4 regions of the Gordonia sp. C13 genome follow, and region 3 is predicted to be linked to each of the others. Evidence: predicted binding sites of a transcription regulator. Region 3 holds the regulator's gene; each other region holds the start of a gene.
The links. The regulator LexA, encoded in region 3, represses DNA repair genes until DNA is damaged. The targets are predictions, from matches to a motif close to CGAACANNTGTTCG.
Positions count from the first base shown of each region.

Region 1: M1L58_RS00705 (DUF222 domain-containing protein) is a predicted target of LexA. The motif match lies at 1,551-1,564, and genes of this name have one in related genera.
Region 2: M1L58_RS14205 (HNH endonuclease signature motif containing protein) is a predicted target of LexA. The motif match lies at 2,188-2,201, and genes of this name have one in related genera.
Region 4: M1L58_RS14520 (SAV_6107 family HEPN domain-containing protein) is a predicted target of LexA. The motif match lies at 2,685-2,698, and genes of this name have one in related genera.

Region 1 is NZ_JALPSY010000001.1:152,753-156,996, reverse strand. Features, by position in the region: gene M1L58_RS00720 (RsmB/NOP family class I SAM-dependent RNA methyltransferase) at 1-515, shown strand, start outside; gene M1L58_RS00715 (SRPBCC domain-containing protein) at 634-1,113, opposite strand; gene M1L58_RS00710 (ArsR/SmtB family transcription factor) at 1,110-1,445, opposite strand; gene M1L58_RS00705 (DUF222 domain-containing protein) at 1,636-2,895, shown strand; gene M1L58_RS00700 (GNAT family N-acetyltransferase) at 2,928-3,521, shown strand; gene M1L58_RS00695 (hypothetical protein) at 3,619-3,924, shown strand; gene M1L58_RS00690 (TPR repeat region-containing protein) at 3,924-4,244, shown strand, end outside.
Region 2 is NZ_JALPSY010000017.1:16,314-20,557, forward strand. Features, by position in the region: gene M1L58_RS14200 (heavy metal translocating P-type ATPase) at 1-2,017, opposite strand, end outside; gene M1L58_RS14205 (HNH endonuclease signature motif containing protein) at 2,219-3,808, shown strand.
Region 3 is NZ_JALPSY010000001.1:291,888-296,131, forward strand. Features, by position in the region: gene hrpA (ATP-dependent RNA helicase HrpA) at 1-345, shown strand, start outside; gene nrdR (transcriptional regulator NrdR) at 319-807, opposite strand; gene M1L58_RS01360 (LysM peptidoglycan-binding domain-containing protein) at 907-1,452, opposite strand; gene lexA (transcriptional repressor LexA) at 1,689-2,396, shown strand; gene M1L58_RS01370 (putative PEP-binding protein) at 2,374-4,074, opposite strand; gene M1L58_RS01375 (DeoR/GlpR family DNA-binding transcription regulator) at 4,210-4,244, shown strand, end outside.
Region 4 is NZ_JALPSY010000017.1:92,094-96,337, forward strand. Features, by position in the region: gene rsmH (16S rRNA (cytosine(1402)-N(4))-methyltransferase RsmH) at 1-378, opposite strand, end outside; gene mraZ (division/cell wall cluster transcriptional repressor MraZ) at 622-1,062, opposite strand; gene M1L58_RS14515 (DUF3040 domain-containing protein) at 1,528-1,929, opposite strand; gene M1L58_RS14520 (SAV_6107 family HEPN domain-containing protein) at 2,107-2,571, opposite strand; gene M1L58_RS14525 (GNAT family N-acetyltransferase) at 2,891-3,559, shown strand; gene M1L58_RS14530 (phytoene desaturase family protein) at 3,609-4,244, shown strand, end outside.

The sequences.
Region 1 (4,244 bases), 140 kb from region 3:
CCGAGATCGATGCCGCCCGACTCGATGCCATCGAGGTGTCGAAGCATCGCGCCGAACTGATCCGCAAGGTGGTCAGCGACCTGCCGGTGACGATCCACGTCGCCGACGCCCGGTCGAGCGGCCTCGAACCCGGATACGACCGCATCCTGCTCGACGCGCCTTGTTCCGGTCTCGGCTCGCTGCGCCGCAGGCCCGAATCTCGTTGGCGCCGAACAGCTGCCGATGTCGATGAACTCGTCGTGCTGCAGAAGGAGTTGCTCACCGAGGCGCTTCGGCTGGTCAAACCCGGTGGCGTGGTGGTCTATTCGACGTGCTCGCCGCACCCGGCCGAGACCACGTCGGTGGTCGCCGATGTTCTGGCATCGGTGCAAGGTGCGCGTCAACTCGACGCCCGCCCGCTGGTGACCGTCGGCAAGCTGGGGCCGGAGCTTCTCGGCGATGGGCCGCACGTTCAGCTGTGGCCGCACATCCACGGCACGGATGCGATGTTCCTGGCGGCGCTGACCCGGGACTGATCGTTCACTTGCCGTGCGAGGCAGTGACCGCGGCGACGCCCTCGTGGTCTGCTACCGCCGCCCGGGCGTCGGTTCGTATTCATGCCATCGAGGGTCATGAACTCGGTGACGGTGACTCTCATCGCGACCCCTCGTTTTCGACGAGTGCGGCGAGCGCCGCGGTGACCGAGCCCCAGCCGTCGTAGAAGCCGAGATCGTGATGCTGTTCGCGATCGGATGGATTGCCGTGTCGCACGACGACGCTGTACTCGGTCCCGTCGGGATGTTCGCAGAGGGTGATCTCGGCGGTCATGGGGACGGGTGCGGGTTCGGCGGGCCGCCATGAACTGTCGATGGCGTTGGTGAACACCAGGCGTTCGTGGTCGTCGACGACCAGGAACACGGCGTCCATGTGCGGCACGAAGGTATCGCCGTCGTCGCTCATCTGCGTGACCAGTGCACCACCGGGACGCGGTTCGAGACGCTCGACCCGGGTGACGGTCGGGGAGGGCGTCCACCACTTCGCGAGCTGCTCGGGTTTCGTCCACGCGTCCCAGATCCGTTGCCGCGGTGCGCGGATGATGCGTTGCAGGGTCAGGTCGAGTTCGGGGTCGATCATGATGTCTCCTCGGTTTCGGTGACGAAGGCTTCGAGTCGGTCGGTGCGTTCGGTCCAGACGATGCGCTGGTGTTCGAGCCAGGTCTGTAGGCGTCGCAGGCGTCGACGGTCGAGCGTGCACATTCGGGTGCGCCCGGTCTTCTTGGTCATGACCAGGCCGCTCTCCTCGAGAACCCTCAGGTGCTTCATGAAGGACGGGAGGGACATGGGGAAGGGGTCGGCGAGTTCGCCGACGCTCGCAGACCCGCGCCCGAGACGTTCGACGACGGCGCGTCGAGTCGGGTCCGATAATGCACCGAATATCTCATCGAGGGCGGCCGAACTGTTTGCCATGTGGCTAAGTGTTACGCGATGAGTTGATGAACTCAATGGTTAAGTGATTGGAGTTTCGCATTGTTGTGAAAAACGACGTCGAAGCAGGGGGAAAGTAGGTATCATCGAATGTATGTACGAAACACGCGCAGTCGGAACCCCGGACCTGTCGACGGATGATCTTCGCGCTTTTCAACACCTCCTCGCCGGGATGGCTGCGGGCGTCGACGAGGTCGAGTCGGTGCATCGACTGACGCTGCTCGAGGAGGTGAAGTCCGCCTGTTCCGCGGCGCAGGTGCGTGAGACCGCGAACCTCGATCAGCTTCGTGCAGCCGATGAGGCCGCGAGGAATGTCCCGCCGCAGCGAAGGGGCCGGGGGCTTGCCGCCGAAATAGGGTTGGCGCGTAAGGCCTCACCGCAGAAGGGGAGCCAGTACCTCGGGTTCGCTCGTGCCCTGGCACATGAGATGCCGCATACGATGGCGGCTCTCGCGGACGGAGTCCTCACCGAGTGGCGTGCCACGATCCTCGTCCGCGAGACCGCTTATCTGACTCGCGAATCGCGGGAGGAGATCGACCGCCGGGTGTGCGGCGACCATCGGGCGCTGGTGGGTGCTTCCGATCGAGAGGTCGAAGCCCGGGCAAAGCGTCATGCCTACGAACTCGAACCGGCCGCGGTGGTTGCGCGAAAGGCCAAGTCCGAGAAGGATCGGCGGGTCAGCGTGCGGCCGGCGCCGGATCTGATGACCCAGCTTTCGGCGTTGTTGCCGATGACGCAGGGGATCTCCGTATATGCCTCGCTCAAGAAGCACGCCGACTCGGTGCTCGGCACCGACGATCGCACGCACGCGCAGATTATGGCCGACACGCTGGTCGAACGTGTCACCGGTCGATCCGCAGCGGAGCCGGTGCCGGTGGCAGTGAACATGATCATGTCCGACGAGTGTCTGCTCGGGTTGAACGATTCGGCGGCTGAAGTGCAGGGGTACGGACCGATCCCGGCAGCGGTGGCACGGGAACTCGTCGCCGCATCGGTGTCGCCCGATGGCGAGACCGCCTCGACGCTGCGTCGTGTCTATGCACGTCCGTCGGATGGTGCACTGGTGTCGATGGAGTCGAGATCGCGAACCTTCCCGGCCGCACTCGCGCACTTCGTTCGACTCCGAGACCAGCGCTGTCGAACTCCGTACTGCGGCGTGCCGATCGTAGAGATCGACCACGCGAAACCGCATCGACACGACGGCCCGACCAGCGAAGCCAACGCCGACGGCATCTGTGTCACCCACAATCGGGCGAAAGAGGCTGACGGCTGGGGATATTCGGTTCGTATGGCCGGAGACATCCGGGTCATCGACGTCATCACCCCGACCGGCGCCCGGCATCGGAGTGCCCCGCCGCCGGCAATCGGTCACCAAAGTCCTGACCGCAGCATGATCGAGACGAAGCTGCTGCAGCTACTCGCGGTCGCTTGAATGCTGCGAGGCGCCGGGTAACCTCGCTTCGCGTGACGATCCGCCCTTTGATTCGACCGGCGACTCCGGAAGACGTCGACGCTGCCGCAGAAACGCTCGGCCAGGCCTTCGCCGACTATCCGTTCACCAGACACACGGTGGATGCGCGTGACCATGGCGCACGCGTGGAGTCTCTGCAGCGTCTGTATCTCGCCGAGATCGGCATGCGGTGCGGCCGCGTCTGGGTCTCGGACGACCTTGCCGCCGTGGCGGTGTGGATCACTCCGTCCTCGTCGGGTCTCGACGAGGCGTTCGGCGACATCGCATCCCGAGTGGTCGACCTGTACGGAGACCGAGTAAACGTCGCCGCGCGGGCCGACGAGGCAACCGCCGGTCTCCGGCCGGCCGAACCCGTCTGGAATCTGGCCACGGTCGGGGTCGCGCCACATTCGCAGGGACGAGGGCTCGGCAGAGCTGTGCTCGAGCCAGGGCTCGAGGCGGCCCGGACAGAGGGGTATGCCGCATACCTCGAGACCTCATCCCCGGAGAACGTCAGATTCTACGAACGACTCGGGTTCGAGGTGACCGGGAAGGTTTCTCTGCCCGACGACGGCCCGGACGTGTGGGCCATGGTCCGGGTTCCGTGATTGTGGATGTCGAATCCCCACTTCGTACTGTCTCGTACTAGGTTGTCTGAGTGGAGGGGTGTCAAGAGGTGTTGATGCCGGGGACGGGGGACTCACAGTGACTTATCGCCTGGAAGCCGAGAAGGGTGCAATAGAGGGCGTCGGCAAGACGCTGGCCGAGTGTTCGAATGCCACCCGGGCGCTCTGGTCGGGCAGTACCGGATTCGCTGACGCAGCTGCGGCGATGCCGGGTTCGGCATTCAATGGCGCCTGCGCCGGCAAAGATGACCTCGTTCGAACTCTTCTCGGTCGCGCAGCTGCTCGCATGGACGCGGTTTCGCAGACCTGCTACCAGGTTGCGACCGAGTTCGCAGACACCGATGAAGAGTTGGCGAGCGGTTTCCGAGCCATTTCCGTGTTCTGATGAACCGTCCGACACGGTCGACCGTCAACAGCTGGGACGTGATGGTCCTGCTCCAGTCTGCGGACTCTCTGGAGACGACAGCCGAACATCTGCGAACCCAGACCAAGACGATGGCCGATGCTCCCATGAACGTGGAGGGCTGGTCGGGCGAATCCAAGCGTGCGTGCGAAGACCGTACGACGTCCGACCGAGACGAGATCAACAGGCTCGCCACCGAACTCAACGCGGCCGCGAGGGTGCTGCACGACACGGCCGCCGCGATCAGCCCCAACCGAAGCACTGCTCTGACGAAGGCGCTCGGCCTCGAACTCGACAAGTTC
Region 2 (4,244 bases), on a different contig from region 3:
GCCGCCGGAGCAGTTGGGCATTGAGCGCGACGACAACCGTCGACACCGACATCAAGATCGCACCGACGCTCATCGGCAACACGAATCCGATCGGCGCCAACACACCGGCGGCAAGTGGGACCGAGATCAGGTTGTACCCGGCCGCCCACCACAGGTTCTGCACCATCTTCCGGTAGCTCGCCCGCGACAACTCGATCACCGAGAGCACCGACCGCGGGTCCGAGGACGCCAGGATCACACCCGCGGAGGCGATGGCGACGTCGGTACCGGCTCCGATGGCGATGCCAACATCGGCCTGCGCGAGTGCCGGCGCATCATTCACCCCGTCACCCACCATCGCGACCCGCTTTCCCTCGCGCTGCAGTTCGGCCACCTTTTCGGCTTTGTCCTCCGGACGGACCCCGGCGTAGACGCGGTCGATCCCCAGCTCCCGTGCCACATCCTCGGCCACCGCCCGCGCGTCCCCGGTGACCATCACGGTCTCGACCCCCCGGCGCCGGAGACCGTCGACCGCCTCGCGCGACTCCGGTCGCACCTCGTCGGTCAGCGCCAAGGCGCCGACGACCTCACCGTCGGCGAGCACATGAAGGATGATCGACCCCTCGTCGCGCCAAGTCCCGGCGATCGGGAGCCCTGAAACACCCTGCGTGTCGAGCAATCTCGGCCCGCCCACCGCGACGGACATCCCGTTGACGCGCGCCGAGACACCCACCGCGGGCGACGAGGTGAAGTCCTGCGCCGCCGACACCTTCAGGTCCCGAAGCCGGGCGGCCTCGACGATCGCAACCGCGAGCGGATGCTCGCTGTCCGCCTCCGCCGACGCGGCCAGGGCCAGCACCTCGTCCGATGTACGGCCGCCCGCCGGTTCGACGGCAAGGACCGTCGGAGCGCCACGGGTCAACGTCCCGGTCTTGTCGAAGAGCACGGCGTCGACCGACCGCATCGTCTCGAGGGCGAGCCTGTCGGAGATCAGCACTCCCCCACGCGCCGCACGCTCGGTCGCGATCGACACCACCAACGGGATTGCGAGACCGAGAGCGTGCGGGCAGGCGATGACGAGCACCGTGATCACCCGGACAACCGCCGAGTCCGGCATGCCCACCGAGGTCCAGACAACCGCGGTGACAATCGCCGCGGCGACGGCGAACCAGAAGAGCCAGCCGGCGGCGCGATCGGCGAGTCGTTGAGCGCGCGACGAGGAGGCCTGCGCCTGGGCGACGAGCCGCTCGATGCCGGCCAGCGCGGTGTCGTCTCCGATCGCGGTGACCTGCACCCGGACCGCCGAATCCGTGGCGACGGTCCCCGCGACCACGCGATCCCCGACCGATCGTCGGACCGGCCGCGACTCACCCGTGATCATCGACTCGTCTACATCCGTCGTGCCGTCGACGACTTCCCCGTCGGCCGGGATCGCTGCACCGGGGCGGACCAGCACCACGTCGCCCACCTCCAGTTCGGAGACCGGGACGGTAACCGTTCCGGCACCGTCGACCTTCTCTGCCTCGTCGGGCAGCAACGCGGCCAGTGAGTCGAGGGCGGATGTCGTCTGGGCCAGCGCCCGCATCTCGACCCAGTGTCCCAACAGCATGATCACGACGAGGAGTGCCAGCTCCCACCAGAAGTTCAGCTCGCTGTCCAACAACCCGAGACTCGCACCCCACGACGCGACGAAGGCAACAGTGATGGCCAGCCCGATGAGCAGCATCATCCCCGGGGCGCGGGACCGACTTTCCGCGACCGCACCGGTGAGGAACGGCCGGCCACCCCAGACGTAGATGACCGTGCCCAGTACCGGCGAGATCCACGCGACCCACCCGTGGTGAGGGAGCGAATAGCCGATCAGGTGGGCGAACATCTCGTTGAACGCCACCGTCGGGATCGCCAGTACCGACATGATCCAGAACAGTCGGCGGAACCGGCCGACGTGGTCGGCGTGACCGCCGTGTTCGCCACCAGCATGCTGGTGACCTTCGTGCGTACCCGTGTCGTGCCCGTGATGGGTCGATGTAGCACTCATGCGTCCGACTATATACCCCCTACCCGTATATCGTAAGAAGCAATATGGGCAGAGTCGGGCCCAGCACCCCAACCCCGACAACGGCATCCCCTTATCAGACGCCACCGATAAGTTCGGCGACCGATTGTTTTTCGATACTCGTTGCGCGTCAACAGGTTTGCGAGTACAGTCGAACATACATTCGCACAACGGCATCGGGGGGTGACCGTCTTGACCGAGATCTCGCAGTCCGGTGCCCCGGTTTCGCGCGCGTCTGAACTCGTGCAGGAATTGCACCGGATCACCGCCGAACTGCAGACCGCCGATCTGACGCAGTGCTCCGATTCCGAACTCGTCGACGTCGCCTCCGAAACCGAACGTGCCATCGCGCGACTGAGTTTCGCCGGTGACCGCCAGATCGTCGAAGCCACCGAACGAGACCTCCCCCACAAGACCGGCCACCGCAGCGTCATCCAGTTCATGACCCACCGACTGCGCGTCGCCGAACCGATCCGACGCCGCAACCAGATGTCGGCCACCGCAACCTTTCCCAGCCACACCGGCGAGCAGCTGCCACCTCAACATCCCGCCCTGGCCGAGGCATTCGCCGGTGGCCGCGTCGGACCCGCACACGTGCGAGCGGTCGTCGAGGTGCTCGAGCAGATCCCCCACGCCGTCGACCACGACGTAAAGGTCGCCGCCGAACGACAGATGGCCGAGATCGCTGTCGAGCACACCCCCGCCGACATCACCGCCCTCGGCGCACGCCTACTGGCCCACCTCGATCCCGACGGCACACTCGCCGACGACACCGACCGCAAGCGCCGCCGGAAACTGTCGGTCCACCGGCAACGCGCCGACGGCACCGCCAAACTCACCGCCACCCTCACCCCCGAACTCCTCGCCCGGGTCACCATGCTGCTCGCTGTGTGGGCCACACCCGGCATGAACAACCCCGACGACCCCGACTCCCCACACGGGTCAATCGAAGACGCCGACCCCGACACGGTCGCTGCTGCGGCCGAACGCGATGACCGCACCCCCGCCCAGCTCAATCACGACGCCTTCAACGCTCTGCTCAAAGCTGTCTTCGAGGACGGGCTCCTGGGTAAGAGTCACCGCGGGTTACCGACCCAACTGATCATCAAAGCCGACCTCAACGACCTCAGACGGGAAGCGGGGTTCGCCACCACCGCCACCGGCACCCTGATCCCCATCCCCGACCTCATCGACATGGCCGCCGACGCCCAGCCCTGGTTGGCGGTGTTCAAAGACGCCACCGCCGTCCCGCTGTACTTCGGACGCGGCAAACGCCTGGCCACCCGCGAACAACGACTGGTGTCTTTCGCCCGACCCGACGGTGAAAGCTGCTCCACCCCCGGTTGCGACCTCGCCGCCGCACATCTGGAAATGCATCACGCCCAACTCGATTGGGCCGACGGTGGACTCACCGACATCACCGACCTCGCCCCCGCCTGCCCGAAACACAACCGCATGGTCAGCAACCAACCCGGCGGCTACACCACCCGCATGGTGCGCGAAGGCCCCGACGAAGGACGCTGCGCCTGGCGACTCAACGCCGAACCCGGCGCACCACCCAACCCCGAACACATCAACCGGCGACCCGACATACCCCGCCGATTCGCCGAACACCTCAAACAAGTGCGCACCGAAATCCACGGACCCCAACCGGAGTCCGGCGATACCCCACGCCTACACTTGCGCGAGGTCATCGACCTCCGCAACGCCACACCTGCCGAACTCGCGGTCGCCTCAGCACTTCTCAACCACGCGTACGGGAACTCAGGGTAGGAACGTCGCCAGCCCTTCGAGGCTCGTCGACTTCGATACGCTCCTTCGTCGCTACTCAGCCCAGCGGCTACGCTCCTCACACCTCAGGGAGCGAGGTTGGCGCACCTCGCACGTCAGTACCCGCGGCCGGCGGGCCGGCCGTCGTGAGGCTCGAAAGGGTCCGCTCCCTGAGAAGCGTCCGGTCCCGACTGCCGAACCTCAACTCGACCGGCAGACGTCGATCGAAGTCTGCCTGTCGGGGTTGACGTCGACCGGTAGTTAGGTCGGCGACGGTGTCTCACCAGGCCTTCGAGGCTCGTCGACTTCGATACGCTCCTCCGTCGCTACTCAGCCCGGCGGCTTGCACTCCTCACACCTCAGGCAGCGAATTTTGGGTGCGTCGCGCTCTTTCGGATCAGGCAGCAGAGCTGGGCGCGTTGGGTTCTTTCGGATCAGA
Region 3 (4,244 bases):
GTCGCCGAACAACTCGACAATCTCGTCTTCGACGGCTTCATCGCCGCCACCGCACGACGACATCTGGAGAACGTGCCGCGCTATCTCGCGGCGGCCGAAGCCCGGTTGACGGCACTGCCCGCATCCGCGGCCCGGGACCAGGCCGGAGTGGCCGTCGTCGACCGGGTGACCGAGCGGTGGGCCCAGCGACTGACGCAGGTCCCCGAGCACCGGAAGGCCTACGTCAACGACGAGGCTCAGTGGCTTGTCGAGGAACTGCGGGTGGGATTGTTCGCCGAACGACTCGGCACCGCGTACCCGGTGTCGGAGAAGCGGGTCCTACGAACTCTGGACCGACTCGGCTGAGGCCTTGCCGGACTCGGACGACGCCGAACGCAGATCGTCGATCTCGCGCTGGAAGTCCTCGACGGAGTCGAACGAGCGATACACCGACGCGAAGCGCAGGTAGGCGACCTCGTCGAGGTCGCGCAGCGGCTTGAGGATCGCGAGTCCGACCTCGTTGCTGGGGATCTCGGCCGATCCACTGGCACGCACCGTGTCCTCGACCTGCTGGGCCAGCTGGGCCAGCGCGTCCTCGGCGACGTGGCGTCCCTGGCATGCGCGCCGGACGCCCCTCATCACCTTCTCGCGACTGAACGGTTCGGTGACACCGTTGCGTTTGACCACCGCGAGCACTGCGCTCTCCACGGTCGAGAAGCGTCGCCCACACTCCACGCAGGAGCGGCGGCGCCGGATGGCCTGCCCCTCATCAGCGACACGCGAGTCGATGACCTTGGTGTCGTCGTTCTTGCAGAAGGGGCAGCGCATCGTATCCTCACGCAGGTCACGGGACACTCTGATGCAGCCGGGCCGCATGCCAGGCCGGTAGTCGGCCGGTCCCTGTGACATCGAGGATACCGCCCGCGTTCAGTGGTACCGGGGGGCGAGGAGCGGCTGGCCGACGCGCAGGCCGCTCGACGGGAGGTCGTTCAGCTGGACGATCTCGTCGACAACTGCCTCACGGGGCATCTCGGGGGCGACACGAGATGCGATGGTGCTCAGCGAGTCACCCGAGCGCACATGCACGACCTCGGTGCCGACCGAGGACGGCGTGACCGTGGCGGCATAGTTCTGGCCGACGACCGCGATGACCCAGACGGCCAGCGCGAGTCCGACGCCGGCGAGGATGGCCGTCGCCGTGCGCCGGCGCCGGCGGATGACCGCCGAGGGGGCGGTCTGCGCGGGACGCGAGGCCGGCACGACCGGTCCACGACCGCGCAGACCGACCGGCGAGGCGCACTGCGTGGAGGCGATCCGGCGGACCCGGACCGCAGACTCCGGTACCGGGCGACCGTCGACGGGACGGCGCCCGTCGACGGGACGGCGCCCGTCGCCGCGGCGCATCGGGCGCTGCAGGACGTCGCCATGAACATCGTCGAAGTGGACGGGGTCGATGAGAGTGGCGGTGCGCATGGTGCCCTCCGTGTTTCCGGTCGAACCGTGTTCGTGCGGACCGCGTCGTCCGTGTTCGAACTGTTCGAGTGTCGATCATCTGTTCGATGAACTGATGTTCGATTTGTAGCACGGCACTCCGACAATTGTCTCGCAACACGTCGAACAAATGTTTGATGCGGTCGGCGATCTCGGCTACGCTCGTCGAGAAGAGAAGCGATCTACCAGCACGTTCGGAAATCGAGAGGAACCCGATCATGAGCGATGACGGCGGTAAGCGCACCGGAGCGCGGGGCGCCGACGAGCCCGTCACCCCGGCAGACATGGCGGCGGCCGAGGCCTCGCTGACGCCGCGGCAGCGCGGAGTTCTCGAGGTGATCCGCAAATCCGTGCGCGAGCGCGGTTACCCGCCGAGCATCCGCGAGATCGGTGACGAGGTGGGTCTCACCTCGACCTCATCCGTTGCCCATCAGCTGCGGACACTCGAGCGCAAGGGCCTCCTGAAGCGCGATGCGAACCGTCCGCGGGCGGTCAACATCGCGCCGAGCGAGCCGCCGACGCCCACCTCGCCGGACGGCAGCGCGCTACCCGAGCCCACCTTCGTGCCGGTGCTCGGCCGGATCGCCGCAGGCGGCCCGATCCTCGCCGAGGAAGCCGTCGAGGACGTCTTCCCGCTCCCCCGCGAACTCGTGGGTGAGGGCTCGCTGTTCCTGCTGAAGGTGGTCGGCGAGTCGATGATCGACGCGGCGATCTGCGACGGCGACTGGGTGGTCGTCCGCCAGCAGAACGTGGCCGACAACGGCGACATCGTGGCCGCCATGATCGACGGCGAGGCCACGGTGAAGACCTTCAAACGCCAGAAGGGTCACGTCTGGCTGATGCCGCACAACGAGTTGTTCGACCCGATCCCGGGCGACGAGGCCGTCATCCTCGGCAAGGTCGTCACCGTGATGCGGCGGATCTGACCTCGTCACTCTCGAGTACCGCGGCGGCAGCCGCGCGAGCCGCAGCCGGATCGGCGGTGGCCAGCGCGGCTGCCGCCGCGTTCTCGCAGGTGGCCAGGGTGACCCCGCCGAGCTGCGCCCCGACCGCGGCAGCCGCGACGGGAGCGCTCGACAGCGAGGTGACCCCGAGCCCGACGAGTACGCAGGCAAGGTAGGGATCTGCTGCGGCCTCGCCGCAGACGCCCACCGGTTTGCCCTGCTCGCGTCCGGCCCGCGCGACCGTCGCGATGAGGTGCAGGACGGCCGGCTGCCACGGATCGGTCAGCGATGCGAGGTCGGCGGACATCCGGTCGGCGGCCATCGTGTACTGCGTGAGGTCGTTGGTGCCGATCGAGACGAAGTCCACCTCGGCCAGGATCGCCGGGGCGAGGATCGCCGCGGCGGGGACCTCGATCATCACACCGGCCACCAGTCCGCGCTTGCGCACCTGCGCGGCGAACGCCGCCGCCTCGGCCGGTGACGCGATCATCGGCGCCATGACCCAGGGACTCGACTCGGAACCCTCGGCGGCGCGCGCGATCGCGTCGAGCTGGTGTTCACGGATCTCCGGGTGCGCCAAGGCGATCCGGTCGCCGCGCACACCGAGCGCCGGGTTGGCCTCCTCGGGCTGGTTCACAAAGCGCAGCGGCTTGTCCGAGCCGGCATCGAGGGTGCGGATGACGACCTTGCGGCCCCCGAAGGCGTCGAGGACCGCGCGATAGATGTCCGCCTGCTCCTCGACCGACGGTTCGTCGGCGCGTTCGAGGAAGGCCAGTTCGGTTCGGAACAGTCCCACGCCCTCCACCGGATGATCGGTGGCCGCACGGGCCGACGACCCGTCGGCGACGTTGGCCAGGATCGCCACCTCCACGCCGTCGGCGGTACGACCCGGGCCGGACCAGTCGGCCACGCGGGCGGCATGGCGCGCGTACTCTTCGACCCGTGCGCGGGCGGCGGCGTCGTCGGGCTCGACGACGATCTCGCCGGTGGCGCCGTCGACGAGTACCGCTGTGCCGGAACCGATCTCGTCGAGTCCGGACACTGCGACGACGCAGGGGATACCGAGCTGGCGGGCGATGATCGCGGTGTGGCTGGTGGGCCCGCCCAGTCGCGTCACGAGCGCGATCGTGGTCGCGGGATCGAGTCCCGCGGTGTCGGCGGGCGCGAGGTCGTCGGCCAGGAGGATCGACGGCACGTCCGGCGTCGGCACACCGGGTTCGGGCAGGCCCAGGAGCTCGGCGAGCACGCGGTCGCGAACGTCGTTGAGATCGGTGACGCGCTCGGCCATCAGCCCGCCGAGCTTGGTGAACACCGCGGCGAACTGCTCGGTGGCGGCGACGGCCGCCGATGGCGCCGAGGCACCCTTGGCGATCAGTCCCGACGCCGCACCGATCCAACCGCGGTCCTCCGCGAGTCCGGCGGTGGCGGTGAGCACCTCGGCGGCGACGCCGGTGTTCTGCGAGGCCCGCTCACGCAGGCGCGCGGCGACGGCAGCCGCTGCGGCGGTGAACCGCTGGGCCTCGTCGGCGCGCTTGTCCTCGGCGACCTCGACACCGGCGCCGAGGGCCTCCGCGGAATGGTCGGGACGGCGTCCTGGCCAGAGTGCGGGCCCATGGGCCACACCACCGACAACCGGCGTCCCCGTCAGAATCTGCGTCATGTGACCACGGTTACAAATTCTTCTTGACTTGTCAACACAAACAGGCGTAAACACAGTTACTACAACACGCAAAGCCACATGTTCCCACATTCCCGGAGAACATCACATGCGCGGAACGATCAGAACGGAGCCGGTGTGTACGCCGAGGAGAGACAGCAGGCCATCACCGA
Region 4 (4,244 bases), on a different contig from region 3:
GGCCTGGTCGAGCTGCATCGACGAGACGCCGAGGTCGAACAGGGCGGCGTCGATGACTTCCTCACCGGCATCGTCGAGGACGTCGGCGATCTCGTGGAAGGTGGCCTGGTGCAGCGAGATCCGGTCCGCGTGCGGTTCGAGTCGGCGCCGCGCGATGTCCAGCGCGGAGGCGTCGCGATCGATACCGACGAGGTGCACGTTGGGGAAGGTGTTCAGGATGAGTTCGCTGTGTCCACCGGCACCCAGCGTCGCGTCCAGGAAGACCCGCCGGTCTTCTGATTCCAGTGCCGGGGTGAGCAATTCGACGATGCGCCGACCCATGACGGGGATGTGGCCGAACTCGCCGGAGCGGCGAGTGTCGTCACCAGTGTCATCCACGGAGGGCCCCCATCGGCGTGTCGGCCATGTCGGTCGGCAGAGTCGGCGTTTCGGTGCGAAGGACTGATCGGAGGAGTGTGATGTCGCGGGCGGACGGTGCATCACCGTCGGGCCGCGCCCCGGATGGAGCGAGGTCCCGATCCGATTCCGTACCTGGCGTTGGGGAAGTACGCCAGGGTCGGACCGGATCGGGGCCTCGTGCCATCCGAAGCCCGAGTACCGCTTCGCCCCGTCCCCTCTCGGCTACAAGACCGCGTTCAACGCGGCCGAGTTGGCTGCCGAGAAGTTCTCCTCGTGCTGCGACTGGTACTCGTCCCATGCGGCCGAATCCCAGATCTCGAGGTGATCGAAGCTGCCGAACACCACGCACTCCTTGGACAGTCCCGCGTAGACGCGATGGTCGGAGGACAGGCTGATCCTGCCCTGGCCGTCCGGTCGCTGTTCTTCCGAACCGGCGAAGAAGGTCCGCTGAAACGCACGCAGGTCAGGGTCGTTACGTGACGCCTCGACGATCCTCGCCGCGATCGCATCGAACTCTTCGGTCCGATACACCGACAAGCTGTGGTCTTGGCCTTTGGTGACCACTACCCCTCCTGCCAGTGCATCGCGGAACTTGGCGGGCAACGTGAGTCGCCCTTTGTCGTCCAATTTGGGCGTGTAGGTGCCGACGAATCGCACAGACATGTCGACACCTCCTGCCCCTGGGTTCCGCGCTCCGGATCGCCTCACCCAGTGCTGCCACAGTACCCCACTTTCCTCCACTTTCCACCCCAGAAGCCCACACGGACTCCACCTGACAGCAAATTCCCAGTTCAAGCGGGTGAAACTTCTGACGCTTCGTGCGCGTCTCGTGCGCTGACGCGTGTCGCTGTGTCCATCGATGGTGTGACAGACGAGTCCTTTGAGGCTTCAGGTGCCGATGCGACCAGCAGTTCTCACCAGGTGGGGCAAAGTGGGGAACCCCGGTGGGGGAAGGTGGGGAACGCCGGTGGGGGAAGGTGGGGGCCAGGGAATGGGTGACGGTGGGACACGGTCGACAGCGCGTCGAAATCACGGGTACAGAGCCGAGCCGCACCAACAAAAGAGCCGCGCCCCCCCCTGGGGTGCGCGGCTCTCTGAAGAGTCGTGGCCGTCAGGCCGGCCGGAGGTCTACTCCTGCTCGAACCGACGGTTGAATCGTTCTTCCATCCGCTCCGACAGCTTGCGCTTGGAGCCGGAGGGCCCGGACTGCTTTTTGCCTCCCGCGCGCGGCGCGCCCGTCGCGGAGTCGGCGAGGTCGTCACCCCAGAGGGCGAAGAGGCCGGCACCGAACATCACCAGGAAGCCGAGGAGGCTGACGATCGGGAAGCCCCCGATGTCGATCTTGACGATGAGACCGCCGACGAGCATCACGAGGCCGACGACGAAGACCGCCACCGCCTGCAGGCGACGACGGCCACTCGACTTACCCAGCCGACGACGCTTGACACTGGACGCGAACTTGGGGTCTTCCGCGTACAGAGCGCTCTCGATCTGTTCGAGCATGCGTTGCTCGTGCTCCGAAAGTGGCACCGACCCTCCTTCTCCCTGATCCGCGACGCCGACGACGGTCAACCGCGACCGGTGAGGCGTCTGCGCCTTATTCTCCCATGATACGAGGTGAAATCAGCCGCGACCACCATTACTCGCTGTTGTGGGCCCGGATGCACATACCGGAACGACAACGGAACACCGAAACTGTGTCCGGCCTCACGCAGTTCGCCCGATTTGGGGGTCCTTTGTCCCGAATTTGCCTTGCTCGTAAGCGATGACCAAGGTCTCGACCTGCCGGAGGAAGTCGAGGACGAGGAGTCGCATGCCGGCAACACTGTCGGGGTCGAGCGTTCGGATGATCCCCGACTCGATCTTCATCCGGATGGGCGACAGCGTGGCGAAGCGCGCGGCCAGCGGAGCGAGTTCGGGAGCGACCACACCGATACGGGTCCAGGCGTTCGACGTCTTGCGGCGGGCGGGGCCGGCCGGCTCGCCGATGGCGATCGCGGCGCCGGCCGCACGGAGGGCGACGAGATAGAACTGCCGGAAGCGCTCGGCGTCGTCGGAGACACCGTCGGCGTTGTCGAGGAGGAGATGGGCACGCTGGAGAAGATCGCGCGCACGTCCGACCATCACCGGGTCGACGGGGGCGGACCGGCGGGATGTGGGCCGTCCGGGCATGGCATCCTCCTCACTCGCTGGCGACGGTATCCGGTGGCAGACGCTTCCCTCGTCCGCCACCGGACCGTCATGTCGTCGGGATGAACGCGAACAGCTTGCGGAGGCACATTCATCGAACACCCGTTCGACACGTTCAATATAGCTAGCGGTGCGCGTCTCTTCAAGGCGTGGGCCGCGCCCGCATCCTTCTTCAACACCGACTCCCGCGACCGGATTCCGCGGAGTCTGCCGTACCGAGAGGACAGTCACACCAGATGGTCGGAGAGCGCATGGCCGGGGCGGTGCGGGCCCGCTCGGTGGACCCGGAGGCGATCCGACGTTGACGATCCGTCTGGTGAACCTCAGTGGGCAGGACTCCCGCGTGTGGCTGGAGCCCGCTCTCGACGTCTACGTGACCGCGATGGGGTATCCCCGCGGGACCGAGGTGCACCGCGCGTCGCTGTGGCGTGAACACATCGCCCGGCCGGGCTGGCGTGCGATCGGCGCGGTCGCCACCCTGCCCCCGCACGAGGCGCAGTCGATGCCGACGTCCCGGCGCCGGGTCGGACCGCCGGTGGGCACCGGGCCCGACGACGTCCTGGTCGGCATCGCCTACGGCTACACCGGCGCGACCGGTCAGTGGTGGAACCAGCAACTCCGGCTCGGGCTGCGACAGACGGGACGCTCCCCCGCGGACATCGAGATGATCGCCCGGGACTACTTCGAGCTGACCGAGCTCCACGTCCACCCCACCGCACAGGGTCGCGGCATCGGGCAGTTGCTGTTGGCGCGGCTGCTCGCCGAGCGACCCGAACGCCATGTGCTGCTGTCGACGCCGGAGATCCCCGCCGAGCAGAACCGGGCCTGGTCGCTGTATCGGCGGATGGGTTTCTCGGATGTGCTCCGGCATTTCACCTTCACCGGCGATCCTCGCCCGTTCGCGTTCCTCGGCCGTCCGCTGCCGCTGAACCTGCAACCGCCGCACCCCGGTCCTCCGCAATCTGGATGATGGAGGGCGTGGCACAGACAACGACGACAGCGCACGACACGGAACACGCATGAGCGGGCACGGGGAGCGGCGCGACGCGGTTGTCGTCGGCGGCGGCCACAACGGCCTCATCGCCGCGGCCTACCTGACGAAGGCCGGACGCGACGTGGAGGTCTTCGAGCGCGATGACATCCCCGGCGGGGCGGTGTCGACCGTCGAACGTTTCCCCGGGTACCGCATCGATCGCGGTTCCTCGGCGCACCTGATGATCCGGCACTCCCCCGTTCTCGACGACCTCGACCTCGCCTCGCACGGACTCCGCTACGTCGACTGCGACCCCTGGGCTTTCGTGCCGGCGACCGACACGGCGCCGGCGATCGTCTTTCGCACCGATCTCGACGCGACCTGCGTCTCCATCGAACGAGCATGCGGCGCAGCGGATGCCGCGGCATATCGGCAGTTCGTCGAGACCTGGACGCCGCGGGCGCGGGCCGTCATGGACGCCTTCTATCGACCCGCGTCGATGGGACAGTTCGGGCGGGCGTTCGCCGGTCTCGGGTCGACGGCCACCACCGAACGCACCGGCCTGGTCGGACGCCGCAGCGGCGCGATGATGAATCTCACCGCCGAACTCATGACGTCCGGCGACTCGCTCCTCGACCGCTACTTCGACTCCGAACAGCTGAAGGCCGGGCTCGCCTGGTTC